Regions from separate parts of the Pseudocitrobacter sp. 2023LY-00077 genome, predicted to be linked through region 4. Evidence: predicted binding sites of a transcription regulator. Region 4 holds the regulator's gene; each other region holds the start of a gene.
The links. The regulator PurR, encoded in region 4, represses purine synthesis genes. The targets are predictions, from matches to a motif close to CANGCAAACGTTTGCNTG.

Region 1 (3,521 bases), on a different contig from region 4:
AGATACTTAAATTTAACATTTCTGGCAGCTCATATTTACATCAACATGCTCAACAAACAACCATATTAGAGATTAAAGATAAGAAATTCATATAGATATTCACCATTTCACTTAATGCTTCCCTAACCCCAACAGAACTTTGAGTTGTCTCACAAAGTTCCTTATTTTTAACTTTTTGTTACACATAATTTCTTCTTGTTACTTAATTAGGATATTTGTAGCACTTTCAGGCTAGCGAAACGGTGGTTTGAATGGAAATATGCCTCTCAGACACAAAAAGACACCAAACTATCATCAATGTTTCTGTAAATTTTTATTGACAGAAGTTATTGGCGGCAGTGGCGAGTGTCGATATAAAAAAAACCTAATGAGGGTAATAAATAATGATGAAGCGCAATATCCTGGCAGTGGTGATCCCTGCCCTGCTGGTAGCCGGTGCAGCTAACGCTGCAGAAATCTACAACAAAAACGGCAACAAACTGGACTTTTACGGCAAAATGGTCGGTGAGCATGTGTGGACCACCAATGGTGACACCAGCAACTCTGATACCACCTATGCCCGTATTGGTGTGAAAGGGGAAACTCAAATTAACGAACAGCTGACCGGTTATGGTCAGTGGGAATACAACATGGATGCGTCCAATGTTGAAGGTTCTCAAACCAGCAAAACCCGTCTGGCCTTCGCAGGCCTGAAAGCCGGTGAATTCGGCTCTTTCGACTACGGTCGTAACTACGGCGCTATCTACGACGTTGAATCCGCAACCGATATGCTGGTTGAGTGGGGCGGCGACGGCTGGAACTACACTGATAACTTCATGACTGCGCGTACCAATGGCGTAGCCACCTACCGTAACTCTGACTTCTTCGGCCTGGTCGATGGTCTGAGCTTCGCGGTTCAGTATCAGGGTAAAAACGAAGAACGTAGCATTCAGAAGCAGAATGGCGACGGCGTCAGCACCTCTGCAACTTATGCCTTTGGTGAAGGCTTCGCGATTTCCGCAGGCTATGCGAACTCCAACCGTACTACCGATCAGAAAAACCAGGCCTTCAGCGCCAGCGGCGACAAAGCTGAAGCGTGGGCGACCTCTGCTAAGTACGATGCCAACAACGTCTATGCTGCTGTCATGTACTCTCAGACCTACAACATGACCCCAGAAGACGCTGGCTTTGCCAACAAAACCCAGAACATTGAAGCAGTAGTTCAGTACCAGTTCGACTTCGGCCTGCGTCCCTCCGTTGGCTACGTCCAGTCTAAAGGTAAAAACCTGGCTTCCCGCCCTGGCTTCGACGGCGGCACTGCTGACCTGCTGAAATATATCGAAGTGGGTACCTGGTACTACTTCAACAAAAACATGAACGTCTATGCAGCGTATAAATTCAACCTGCTGGACGAAAACGACTACACCGCAGCCACTGGCCTGTCCACCGACGACCAGGCAGCCGTGGGTATCGTGTACCAGTTCTAATCAGTACGCCACTTTGTTATATGCACAGGAAACAGGGCTTCGGCCCTGTTTTTTATATTTCAGCCAGTTAAAAATCGCGACTTTTGAAAAGGCTCGCGCTTTTCATTGCAAACGGTTGGCATTTTGTAAATCTGCCGTTAACCTGATAGCGGATTTCTCCAAGTCACTCATAAATGGAACCCCGTCATGTTTGAGAACATTACAGCCGCCCCTGCCGACCCAATTCTGGGCCTGGCCGATCTGTTTCGTGCCGACGACCGCCCGAGCAAAATCAACCTCGGGATTGGAGTTTACAAAGATGAGACCGGTAAAACCCCGGTTCTGACCAGCGTTAAAAAAGCGGAGCTTTATCTGCTGGAAAATGAAACGACCAAAAATTACCTCGGTATTGATGGTATCCCGGAGTTTGGTCGTTGCACGCAGGAGCTGCTGTTCGGTAAAGGAAGTGAAATCGTCAACGCTAAACGCGCCCGCACGGCGCAAACGCCTGGCGGTACTGGCGCACTGCGCGTCGCGGCAGATTTCCTCGCCAAAAACACCAGTGCGAAACGCATCTGGGTTAGCAACCCGAGCTGGCCGAACCATAAAGGCGTCTTCAACGCTGCGGGTCTCGAAGTTTGCGAATATGACTACTATGACGCACAGAACCATGCGCTCAATTTTGATGGCCTTGTTGCCAGCCTGAACAATGCACAGGCCGGCGATGTGGTGCTGTTCCACGGCTGCTGTCATAACCCGACCGGTATCGATCCGACGCTGGAGCAGTGGCAACAGCTGGCGAAGATCTCCGCTGAGAAAGGCTGGCTGCCGCTGTTCGATTTCGCCTACCAGGGCTTCGCCCGTGGTCTGGAAGAAGATGCAGAAGGTCTGCGCGCGTTCGCCGCGCTGCATGATGAGCTGATTGTTGCCAGCTCTTACTCTAAAAACTTCGGTCTGTATAACGAACGTGTTGGCGCCTGCACCCTGGTCACCCGCGATGCGGACAACGCCGATCGCGCCTTCAGCCAGATGAAGTCGGTCATTCGTGCTAACTATTCCAACCCGCCAGCTCACGGTGCGTCCGTTGTCGCCACCATTCTCAGCAATGACGCTCTGCGCGCTATCTGGGAACAGGAACTGACCGACATGCGTCAACGCATTCAGCGCATGCGTCTGCTGTTCGTGAACACGCTGCAGGAGAAAGGCGCGAATCGCGACTTCACCTTTATCACTAAACAAAACGGGATGTTCTCGTTCAGCGGCCTGACCAAAGATCAGGTGCTGCGTCTGCGTGAAGAGTTTGGCGTGTATGCGGTGGCGTCTGGCCGTATCAACGTCGCCGGTATGACGCCGGACAACATGGCGCCGCTGTGCGAAGCCATTGTCGCCGTGTTGTAAGACGGATCAGACGACATAAAAAAGGCCGCTTTCGCGGCCTTTTTTGCTCTTACCAGACAGGCATTTCATCCTGCAGGAACGGGTTGTGCAGCCGCTCATAGCCGAGCGTTGACAGCGGCCCATGACCTGGAATAAACGTCACGTCATCGCCCAGCGGCAACAGCTTGCGTTTAATCGCGTCGATCAGTTGGCCGTGGTCACCGCGCGGAAAATCGCTGCGCCCCACCCCGCCCTTAAAGATAACATCCCCGGAAATCAGCAAGCGCGAGGCATCATCGAAAAAGACGATGTGGCCCGGCGTATGGCCCGGACAATGAAGAACCTGCAACTTCAGGTTACCCACGCTCACCGTTTCGCCTTCATTCAGCCAACGGTCTGGCGTCAGCGGCTGGCACTCTTCGAGGCCAAACATCCGGCTCTGTTGCGGTAATCCCTGCAGCCAGAACTCATCTTCTTTTTCCGGCCCAATCACGGGAATACCGTAATGCGCAGCCAGCTCCGCCGCCGCGCCTACGTGATCAAGATGCCCGTGAGTGAGTAAAATCTGAACCAGAGTAACGCCAGCGGCCTCAACCTGTTCTTTGATTTTCTCTGCGTCGCCGCCTGGATCGACCAGCGCAGCAAGTTTCGTTTGCTCGCACCAAATCAATGAACAGTTCTGCGCGAACGCGGTGACCG
Region 2 (3,521 bases), on a different contig from region 4:
AGCGGATGCCGCGCCGGTATCAGCGGAAGAGACTTACGAACAGCCGACCATTCAGTTTGGCGACCAGGTAGACGTGGTGTTTGAGCTGCAACCGACTCAGGCGCAGTCTCAGTCAGCGGCGCCCGCGAAAGCGCAGTAATCGTTGATATGTCGGATGGCGTTGCGCCATCCGACGTTTTACCCTCAATCCTGTCTCAATACCCGACGCCCGTAGGCCAGCAGCGCATCCGTCACATTGCGCATCATGCGGCTTTCCGGCGCGAAGCGGTGCCAGTACAGCATCCGACGCTGGAACAGACCTGGTGTCAGGTCAATCAGCTCACCCGAAGCCAATTCTTTCTCAATCTGCAAATGCGGGATCATGCAGCAGGTCGTTCCCTGACGCGCCAGTTGAACGAAGGCTTCTGATGAATTCACGATATGACACGGCACGCTGCCCGGCGGCAAATCAAAGTTTTGCTGCAGGAAGGCCTGATGCATATCGTCGAGATGGTCAAATGCCACGGCAGGCGCTTTCAGCAGCGCTGAACGCGTCACGCCATTCGGGAAGTAGCGCTCGGCAAACGCTTTTGAACCCACAAACAGATAGTCCAGCGCGCCTAACTGATCGACCAGACAGCTTGGTAGCGCCTGCGGTTGGATACTCACCGCGCCAACCACTTCACCGCGACGCAAGCGTTCTTGTGTGCGCGTTTCATCCTCTACCTGCAAGTTCAGGCGAATAGGCGAGTTAACCAGCACATCGGCAAGCGCTGGCAGCAGCCAGGTTGCCAGACTGTCGGCGTTGACCGCCAGCGACAGCAGCAGAGGCGTTGAACCCGTTTGCTCATCGCCCAGCCACTCGTCTTCCAGCAGCTCAACCTGACGCAGCAGCGCCAGCAGCTTTTGCCCTTGCTCTGTCGGGCGCGGTGGAACGGTTCGCACCAGCAACGGTTGCCCGAACATATTTTCCAGTTGTTTAATTCTCTGCGACACGGCTGACTGGGTTATGCAAAGCTTTTGCGCTGCGCGCTCAAAGCCGCGTTCCCGGATAACCGCATCCAGCGCCTGTAATGTTCTGTAGTCAGGACGTTTCATTGCGTTGAGGGGCTCCTCTAAAATCGTTATCTCGCACTATGACATAAATTGCAGGCAGATACAGACGAAATTGGTGCCTGGCGCAATGCGACAACCCGCGCATATGTTCTATAATGCGGCAAATATCATTACAGCACGGGCAATAATCATGACGCAGGATGAACTGAAAAAAGCAGTAGGCTGGGCAGCGCTTCAATATGTACAACCAGGCACCATCGTTGGTGTGGGCACGGGCTCTACCGCCGCGCACTTTATCGATGCGCTGGGTACCATGAAAGGGCAGATTGAAGGCGCAGTATCCAGCTCTGATGCTTCTACCGAGAAACTGAAAAGCCTGGGGATCACCGTTTTTGACCTTAATGAAGTTGACCGTTTGGGTATCTACGTTGACGGTGCAGATGAAATCAACGGCCACATGCAGATGATCAAAGGTGGCGGTGCGGCGTTGACGCGTGAAAAGATTATTGCCTCCGTTGCGGACAAATTTATCTGCATCGCAGATGCCTCTAAGCAGGTTGATATTCTTGGTAATTTCCCGCTGCCGGTTGAAGTTATCCCGATGGCGCGCAGCTGCGTGGCACGCCAACTGGTGAAGCTGGGTGGTCGCCCGGAATACCGTCAGGGCGTCGTAACCGACAACGGCAACGTGATTCTGGACGTACATGGCCTGGAAATTCTTGATGCCATCGCGCTGGAAAACGCCATCAACGCTATTCCCGGCGTAGTGACCGTAGGATTATTCGCCAATCGTGGTGCTGATGTGGCACTCATTGGTACGGCTGATGGTGTGAAAACCATCACGAAATGATCTGACTGGGGGAAGCGCAATTCCCCCAAAATTTTTTACCCGCCTGATTTTGGTGACTTGTGTCACATTTCATAAAACCACTTCATTAACATCCCATCTAATTTCTTATGTGTAGCATTTTATGCTGACATTTTGCCCTGCGTGAAATTTCCGCGTGACGCACACGCAAACGTTTAGATTGCCGCGATAGTTTTTTTTGATATGTTGCTTAGGTGAACTTTCGTTCATCACAACATCAGTAAAACAAAGACAGGGCGGGGAAATGGCTAAGGTATCACTGGAAAAAGAGAAGATTAAATTTCTGCTGGTAGAAGGCGTACATCAGAAGGCTGTGGACAGCCTTCGTGCAGCAGGTTACACCAACATCGAGTTTCACAAAGGCGCGCTGGACAGCGAGCAACTGAAAGAGTCTATCCGTGATGCCCATTTCATTGGCCTGCGCTCCCGTACGCATCTGACCGAAGAAATTTTTGAGGCGGCGGAAAAACTGGTGGCGGTAGGCTGCTTCTGCATCGGCACCAACCAGGTTGACCTGAAAGCGGCGGCAAAACGCGGCGTACCGGTCTTTAACGCACCGTTCTCGAACACCCGTTCCGTGGCCGAGTTGGTGATTGGCGAACTGCTGCTGCTACTGCGCGGCGTGCCGGAAGCAAACGCCAAAGCACACCGCGGCGTGTGGAATAAACTGGCCGTGGGCTCTTTTGAAGCGCGCGGCAAAAAACTGGGCATTATCGGCTACGGTCATATCGGCACACAGCTGGGCATTCTGGCGGAATCGCTGGGGATGCACGTCTTCTTCTACGACATCGAAAACAAACTGCCGCTGGGCAACGCGACGCAGGTTCAACATCTCTCCGACCTGCTGAATATGAGCGATGTGGTCAGCCTGCACGTGCCGGAAAACGCCTCCACCAAAAACATGATGGGCGTGGAAGAACTGGCATTGATGAAGCCGGGCTCGCTGTTGATTAACGCCTCTCGCGGCACCGTTGTGGATATTCCGGCGCTGTGCGATGCGCTGGCGAGCAAACACCTGGCGGGTGCGGCGATCGACGTCTTCCCGACTGAACCGGCAACTAACAGCGATCCGTTTAACTCGCCGCTGTGCGAGTTTGATAACGTGATCCTGACGCCGCATATTGGTGGTTCAACGCAGGAAGCGCAGGAAAATATCGGCCTTGAAGTGGCGGGTAAACTGGCTAAGTATTCTGATAACGGCTCAACCCTTTCTGCGGTGAATTTCCCGGAAGTCTCGCTGCCGATTCACGGTGGCCGCCGCCTGCTGCACATCCATGAAAACCGTCCTGGTGTGTTAACCGCCATCAACCAGATCTTCGCTGAGCAGGGCGTCAACATTGCCGCACAGTACCTGCAAACCACGCCGCAGATGGGCTATGTGGTCATCGATATTGAAGCAGAAGAAGACGTGGCGCAGAAAGCGCTGCAAAGCATGAAAGCGATTCCGGGCACGGTTCGCGCACGCATGCTGTTCTGATTACCCTTCTCTAACGGGCGGGCCGCTGGCCTGCCCGTTCTTTCCCGCTCATCCTCTGCTGTTTTCCATTCTGAAACGTATGTAATCACCCTTTGCGAAGCGAGTCGTAAAAGGCAACTAAAGCCGCGCGACGGCGATTTT
Region 3 (3,521 bases), on a different contig from region 4:
TGTTTACCCGGTGCGGTTAACAGCACCAGCGCCATAAAATCAGCGGCAACGCTTACTACGACTTTGCGGGATTTCAGTTCAGCCATCAGCGACGTGTAATCGTGAACTTCGCCGGTGGTGCCCACTTGCTGCAACAGCACACCGAAGACATCCTGGTGATCCAGCGCTTTACTGGCATCATCAACAATCACATCAAAACCAAAGGTTTCTGCACGTGTGCGAACTACATCCAGTGTCTGCGGGTGAACGTCAGCGGCAACAAAGAAACGATTCGCATTTTTCAGTTTGCTGACGCGTTTTGCCATCGCCATCGCTTCGGCGGCGGCAGTCGCTTCATCCAACAGAGAGGCGGAGGCGATATCCAGGCCGGTCAGATCCAGCGTGACCTGCTGGAAGTTCAGCAGCGACTCAAGGCGGCCCTGCGAAACTTCCGGCTGATAAGGGGTGTACGCGGTGTACCAGCCCGGGTTTTCCAGCATGTTGCGCTGGATAACCGGCGGCAGCTGGACGCCGGTATAGCCCATGCCAATGTAAGACTTAAAGCGCTTGTTGCGTCCGGCAATCGCTTTCAGCTCCGCCAGTGCGGCGAATTCTGTCGTCGCGTCGCCCACCTGTGGCGGGGTGGCAAGCTGGATATCTTTCGGCACGATTTGGGAAATCAGTGCAGTTAATGAATCCGCGCCAACCGTTTTCAGCATCTCCTGCTGTTGCTGAGCGTCCGGCCCGATGTGACGTTCGATAAAAGCATCACGGTTTTCAAGCTGGCTTAAAGTCTGTGTCATGAGCGATGGTTCCTGAAACGTGCGGTGATTTTAGAATGCCCTCTCCCCTGGAGAGAGGGATAGGGTAAGGGACACATTGGCACCCTCACCCCGGCCCTCTCCCTGAGGGAGAGGGAGAAAAACGGTTACTCGTCTTCTAACAGTGCTGCGTAGGCCGTCGCATCCAGCAGCGCGGCAACTTCCGCTTCGTCGCTGGCTTTGATTTTGAAGATCCAGCCGCCCGCATACGGTTCGCTGTTGACCAGCTCCGGCGAGTCGCTCAGTTCATCATTAACCGCGACGATTTCACCGCTGATTGGCGCGTAGATGTCGGACGCCGCTTTTACGGATTCCGCCACTGCGCAGTCATCGCCCGCGGCAACGGTCGCGCCGACGTCAGGCAGGTCAACAAACACCATATCGCCCAGTAATTCCTGTGCGTGTTCGGTGATGCCCACGGTGTAAGAGCCATCGGCTTCTTTACGCAGCCATTCGTGTTCTTTGCTGTATTTCAGTTCTGCAGGTACGTTGCTCATCAAAAAATCTCCAGAAAAGGGGGGAATTACGCGACGGCTTTGCCGTTGCGCACAAAAACAGGTTTGGTGACTTTTACCGGCATTTCACGGTTACGAATCTGCACGATGGCCGTCTCGCCAATGCCTTCTGGCACGCGTGCCAGTGCAATACTGTGACCGAGCGTCGGGGAGAATGTCCCGCTGGTGATCACGCCTTCCAGCGCGTTGCCGTGAGCGTCGGTGAAACGCACCGGCAGTTCGCCGCGCAGCACGCCTTTTTCGGTCATCACCAGGCCAACCAGTTGCTCGGTGCCTTTTTCACGCTGCATCTCCAGCGCTTCACGACCGATAAAGTCGCGGTCGGCGGGTTCCCAGGCAATGGTCCAGCCCATGTTGGCCGCCAGCGGAGAGATACCTTCATCCATCTCCTGGCCGTATAAATTCATCCCGGCTTCCAGACGCAGCGTATCGCGCGCGCCCAGACCACACGGTTTTACACCCGCTTCAACCAGCGCGCGCCAAAAATCGGCGGCTTTCTCGCGCGGCATCGCAATTTCGTATCCTGCTTCACCGGTATAGCCGGTGGTGGCCACAAACAAATCGCCCGTCTGTACGCCAAAGAACGGCTTCATGCCCTCAACGGCTTTTCGCTGTTCATCGCTAAACAGGGTTTCGGCTTTTGCTTTGGCATTTGGCCCCTGTACCGCAATCAGCGACAGGTCATCACGAACGGTGATTTCAATGGCGAAAGGTTCAGCGTGTTGGGTGATCCAGGAGAGGTCTTTTTCGCGGGTGGCGGAGTTTACAACGAGGCGGAAATAATCTTCGGTGAGGTAGTAGACGATAAGGTCGTCAATCACGCCGCCCGAGGCATTTAGCATGCCGCTATAAAGCGCTTTGCCGGGTTTCGTCAGTTTGGCAACGTCGTTTGCCAGCAGATAGCGCAGAAACTCGCGGGTGCGGCTGCCGTGCAGGTCGACGATGGTCATGTGCGACACATCAAACATCCCGGCGTCGGTGCGCACCGCATGGTGCTCATCAATTTGCGAGCCGTAATGCAGCGGCATCATCCAGCCGTGGAAATCCACCATGCGTGCGCCGCACTGAACGTGTTGATCATACAAAGGCGTTTGTTGTGCCATCTTGTCCTCGTTGAGTAAGCAAAGCCAACCACTTTCCATTACAAAAACCCGGCGTCGACACCGCGAACAGGCCCCGACGCAAACGTTCTCTTTTGCCTGAACTTACCACCGAAATCGGCAGTAAACCATAAGCAAAGGCGGGTCATCAGATTAGCTTATGGTCAAAATCAGCCAAAAAGCTTACAGAGTTATTCGCTATAAAAATGCGAATAGCACCACATATAATTAACATTCATGCGCAAGCATTTAGCATAAAACCATATTTAGTGCGGAAAACGAGGCGTGTTTTTCGTTATCTCAAAAACGCTGAATTAGAAAAACTAATGCGAAAAAAGGCGTGAAATTAGAATATTTCAAACGAGAGGAAGGATCTCCCGGCAGAGCGCCGGGAGAAGAAGTGTGACGCAGTTAACGAAGCCACTCAGGGAGGTCATTCAGACCCATGGCCTGACGAATCAATTGCGGTTTAACCCCTGGCAAGGTATCCGCCAGTTTCAGGCCGATATCACGAAGGAGTTTTTTCGCCGGGTTCTCGCCCGCGAAGAGTTCGCGGAAACCCTGCATGCCGGCCAGCATCATCGCGGCACTGTGTTTACGGCTGCGCTCATAGCGGCGCAGATAGAAATGCTGGCCGATATCTTTACCCTGCGCGTGCAGACGACGAACTTCATCAATCAGTTCCGCCGCATCCATAAAGCCCAGGTTAACGCCCTGCCCGGCCAGCGGATGAATGGTATGCGCCGCATCGCCGACTAACGCCAGACGGTGCGCCGCGAACTGACGCGCGTAACGCCCGGTCAGCGGATAAACCTGACGCTCGCTTTCAAGCGTACACAAACCGAGGCGATTGTCGAAAGCGATATTGAGCGCTTTGGTAAATGTATGCTCATCGGCCTTCTGCATCCGTTCAGCTTCCTGCGGCGACAGCGACCAGACTATCGAGCAAAGATGTGGCTCGGAAAGCGGCAGGAAGGCCAGAATACCTTCGCCATGGAATGCCTGACGGGCGATGGCATCATGCGGTTCCTCGGTGCGAATGGTTGCCACCAGCGCGTGATGTTTATAATCCCAGAAGGTTAACGGGATATCCGCTTTATTACGCA
Region 4 (3,521 bases):
TATTGCAATTACGCCCAGCCCTGCCGTCGCCAGGAACGACATGCGCCAGCCGATGGTCTCCCCAAGCCACGTGGCCGCCGGAACGCCACCGATATTGGCGATGGTCAACCCCATAAACATGGTCGCTACCGCGCTGGCTTGTTTATGTTTTGGCACCACGCTTGCGGCAACCACCGACCCCAGACCAAAGAACGCGCCGTGGTTGAGGCTGGTTATAATGCGTGACAGCATCAGCGTGGTGTAATCCGGGGCGATAGCAGAAAGGACGTTACCCAGGGTAAAAATCGCCATCAGGAAAATTAAGGCATTGCGGCGTGCGCGATGTGAGAGCAGCAGCGTCATCAGCGGCGCGCCAACCATGACACCTACGGCGTAGGCGCTGATCAACATACCTGCGGCAGGAATCGAGACATCAACCCCTTTGGCAATAACGGGTAATAGCCCCATCGGCGAAAATTCGGTGGTACCTATCCCGAATGCGCCTACGGCTAACGCCAGTAAGGGATAATTCACTTTCATGCTTTGACTCCGGTTTGCCGCAAACGCAGGGCGGCGTGACAACAGATAGCAAAAGCATGACATCAATCACAAAAAAACAGAAGTGAACAAATTAGCAAAATATTTTTGCTGAATTGATAACAATCTCAGAGAGGGAGAGCAGCCTCTCCCTTTAGGATGGGTTAATGCAGGACGGCGGTCAGCGCGGCAGCCACGATCAGCGCCAGCGTAATAACCGTGGTGGTAATTGACATCTTCAGTTCGGTACTCATCAATTTTTCTCCTTATTATCCCCACACCAAAAGTGAGCTATGTCATTTTTGCACACTTATTCGCAAAAATCTTCCCGGATTTCACGCAATAACCTATTTTGCGCTTCCACTTTTGTCAAAGATAAGACAAAATTCGACGCTTATTAAAAAGTGTATCGGCCATTGACCCCCTCCTGTCGTCCTGTGTCGTTTTCCCGGCGAACCGCAATTCATAACATTGCGCCAGGGTGAGTGAAGGCAAACGTTTTCGTATTGAATCGATCAGGGGCAGGCCCGGGTCTGGAGTGAGATGGAATGGCAACTATTAAAGATGTAGCGAAGCGCGCAAACGTTTCCACTACAACTGTATCACATGTGATTAACAAGACACGTTTTGTCGCCGAAGAGACGCGTGAAGCGGTGTGGGCGGCAATCAAAGAATTGCACTACTCTCCCAGCGCCGTGGCCCGCAGCCTGAAGGTCAATCACACCAAATCCATTGGTTTGTTGGCGACCAGCAGCGAAGCTGCCTACTTTGCAGAAATTATTGAAGCCGTTGAGAAGAACTGCTTCCAGAAAGGCTATACCCTGATCCTCGGTAATGCGTGGAACAATCTTGAGAAACAGCGCGCGTATCTTTCCATGATGGCGCAGAAGCGCGTGGACGGCCTGCTGGTGATGTGTTCCGAATATCCGGATTCGCTGCTGCAGATGCTGGAAGAGTACCGTCATATTCCGATGGTGGTTATGGACTGGGGCGAAGCGAAAGCTGACTTTACCGACTCAGTTATCGATAACGCCTTCGAAGGCGGCTATATGGCTGGTCGTTATCTGGTGGAACGTGGGCATCGCGAAATTGGCGTGATCCCAGGCCCGCTGGAGCGCAATACCGGCGCAGGTCGTCTGGCTGGCTTTATGAAAGCCATGGAAGAGATGATGATCAAGGTGCCGGAAAACTGGATTGTGCAGGGCGATTTCGAACCGGAATCCGGCTATCGCGCGATGCAGCAAATACTGTCCCAGAATCCGCGCCCTACCGCTATCTTCTGTGGTGGCGATGTCATGGCGATGGGCGCGTTGTGCGCCGCAGACGAAATGGGGCTGCGCGTGCCGCAGGATATCTCGCTGATTGGTTACGACAACGTGCGCAACTCGCGTTTCTTTACCCCGGCTCTGACCACCATCCACCAGCCGAAGGATTCCCTCGGGGAAACCGCCTTCAATATGCTGATGGACCGAATTGTCAGTAAACGCGAAGAGTCGCAGTCCATTGAAGTGCACCCACGCCTGATTGAACGCCGTTCCGTGGCCGACGGCCCGTTCCGCGACTATCGTCGTTAAGCCTCTTTGCGAACGCTCGCTGCGGGCGTTCGCAACCATTCGTTGTTCAGCGTTTCACTGTCCCCTAAATATTCGAGTAACCAGCTTAGCGCCGGTGAACTGTCATTTTGTTGCCACGTAAGGCAACAGGCCGCATCGGGAAACGGGTTTTCCAGTTCCAGAGCAACCCATTCGCCTTTATCTATCTTCGGTCGCGCAAAATGCTCTGGCACCATGCCAACGCATAATCCTGCGGATAAGCAGGTTTCTGACGATTCCCAGTCAGGCACAACGACCCGCTTCTGGTTGTCCAGTAACCAGGTAGTACGTTTAGGTAACGAACGTGACGTATCTTCGCGCACCAGCGACGGCCAGTTGCGCAACACGTCATCACTGAGCGGCCCCGCCATCTGCGCCAGCGGATGCGAACGAGCTACCACGCACTGCCAGCTCAGCATGCCCATATCGCGAAACGCATAGCGCCCCCCCACGGGAATCGCGCGCGTCGCGCCAATCGCTAACTCAACGCGCCCATCCGCCAGTGCATCCCATACGCCATTAAATACTTCCTGATACACCAGCAGCTCAACGTCGCTGAAGTGGCGATAAAAATCGACAATCATCTGTCGGGTGCGCTCTGGTTTTACGATATTGTCCACCGCGATAGCCAACTGCCCTCTCCAGCCATTAGCAATTTGCTGACACTGCTGACGGGTGATCTGCATTTTTTTGATAACAGAGCGCCCCTCTTTCAAAAACCATGCCCCGGCGGGGGTTAATTCTACATCCCGGTGGCGACGTTCAAACAGCGGAACCGCCAGCCACTCCTCCAGTTGACGTACCGTATAACTGATTGCAGAAGGTACACGGTGCAGCTCATTTGCCGCGCCACTAAAGCTGCCATTCCGCGCAACGGCATCCACAACTTCAAGTGAATATTCAGACCACATTTTCTGCTCACAAATTTTTTGAAACCAACACGCAAATATTAGCGTTTCACAAGGGAGATTTCACTCTCTACACTCTCAGCCTCTTCCAAAACAAGAAAAGGCGTTTTTATGCAACCTGGGAAAGGATTTTTAGTCTGGCTCGCCGGCCTGAGCGTGTTGGGCTTTTTGGCCACCGATATGTATCTTCCGGCCTTCGCCGTGATTCAAAACGATCTCCAAACACCGGCAGCGGCTGTCAGCGCCAGCCTGAGTCTGTTTCTTGCCGGGTTTGCTCTCGCGCAGCTGCTTTGGGGGCCGCTTTCAGATCGTTATGGCCGCAAGCCTGTTCTGCTGATTGGCCTGACCATCTTCGCCTTTGGCTGTCTGGGTATGCTGTGGGTTCGTGATGCCACCACCCTGCTGATTCTGCGTTTTGTACAAGCCGTAGGCGTCTGTGCTGCGGCAGTGACCTGGCAGGCTATGGTGACGGATTATTATCCAGCACAGCGAACTAACCGTATTT

Region 1: a site for PurR is predicted at 1,571-1,588, ahead of ACWWFX_RS12995 (amino acid aminotransferase). Genes of this name have one in related genera too.
Region 2: a site for PurR is predicted at 2,048-2,065, ahead of serA (phosphoglycerate dehydrogenase). Genes of this name have one in related genera too.
Region 3: a site for PurR is predicted at 2,494-2,511, ahead of gcvT (glycine cleavage system aminomethyltransferase GcvT). Genes of this name have one in related genera too.

What each region holds. Positions count from the first base shown of each region.
Region 1 covers NZ_JBSPEI010000009.1:35,350-38,870, forward strand. The annotation lists gene ACWWFX_RS12990 (porin) at 384-1,466, shown strand; gene ACWWFX_RS12995 (amino acid aminotransferase) at 1,653-2,843, shown strand; gene ACWWFX_RS13000 (MBL fold metallo-hydrolase) at 2,893-3,521, opposite strand, start outside.
Region 2 covers NZ_JBSPEI010000002.1:343,924-347,444, reverse strand. The annotation lists gene ACWWFX_RS04055 (oxidative stress defense protein) at 1-139, shown strand, start outside; gene argP (DNA-binding transcriptional regulator ArgP) at 184-1,077, opposite strand; gene rpiA (ribose-5-phosphate isomerase RpiA) at 1,226-1,885, shown strand; gene serA (phosphoglycerate dehydrogenase) at 2,148-3,380, shown strand.
Region 3 covers NZ_JBSPEI010000002.1:335,080-338,600, forward strand. The annotation lists gene gcvP (aminomethyl-transferring glycine dehydrogenase) at 1-782, opposite strand, end outside; gene gcvH (glycine cleavage system protein GcvH) at 908-1,297, opposite strand; gene gcvT (glycine cleavage system aminomethyltransferase GcvT) at 1,324-2,418, opposite strand; gene ubiI (FAD-dependent 2-octaprenylphenol hydroxylase) at 2,827-3,521, opposite strand, start outside.
Region 4 covers NZ_JBSPEI010000008.1:78,276-81,796, reverse strand. The annotation lists gene ACWWFX_RS12170 (MFS transporter) at 1-519, opposite strand, end outside; gene cydH (cytochrome bd-I oxidase subunit CydH) at 681-770, opposite strand; gene purR (HTH-type transcriptional repressor PurR) at 1,065-2,090, shown strand; gene punR (DNA-binding transcriptional activator PunR) at 2,087-3,019, opposite strand; gene punC (purine nucleoside transporter PunC) at 3,128-3,521, shown strand, end outside.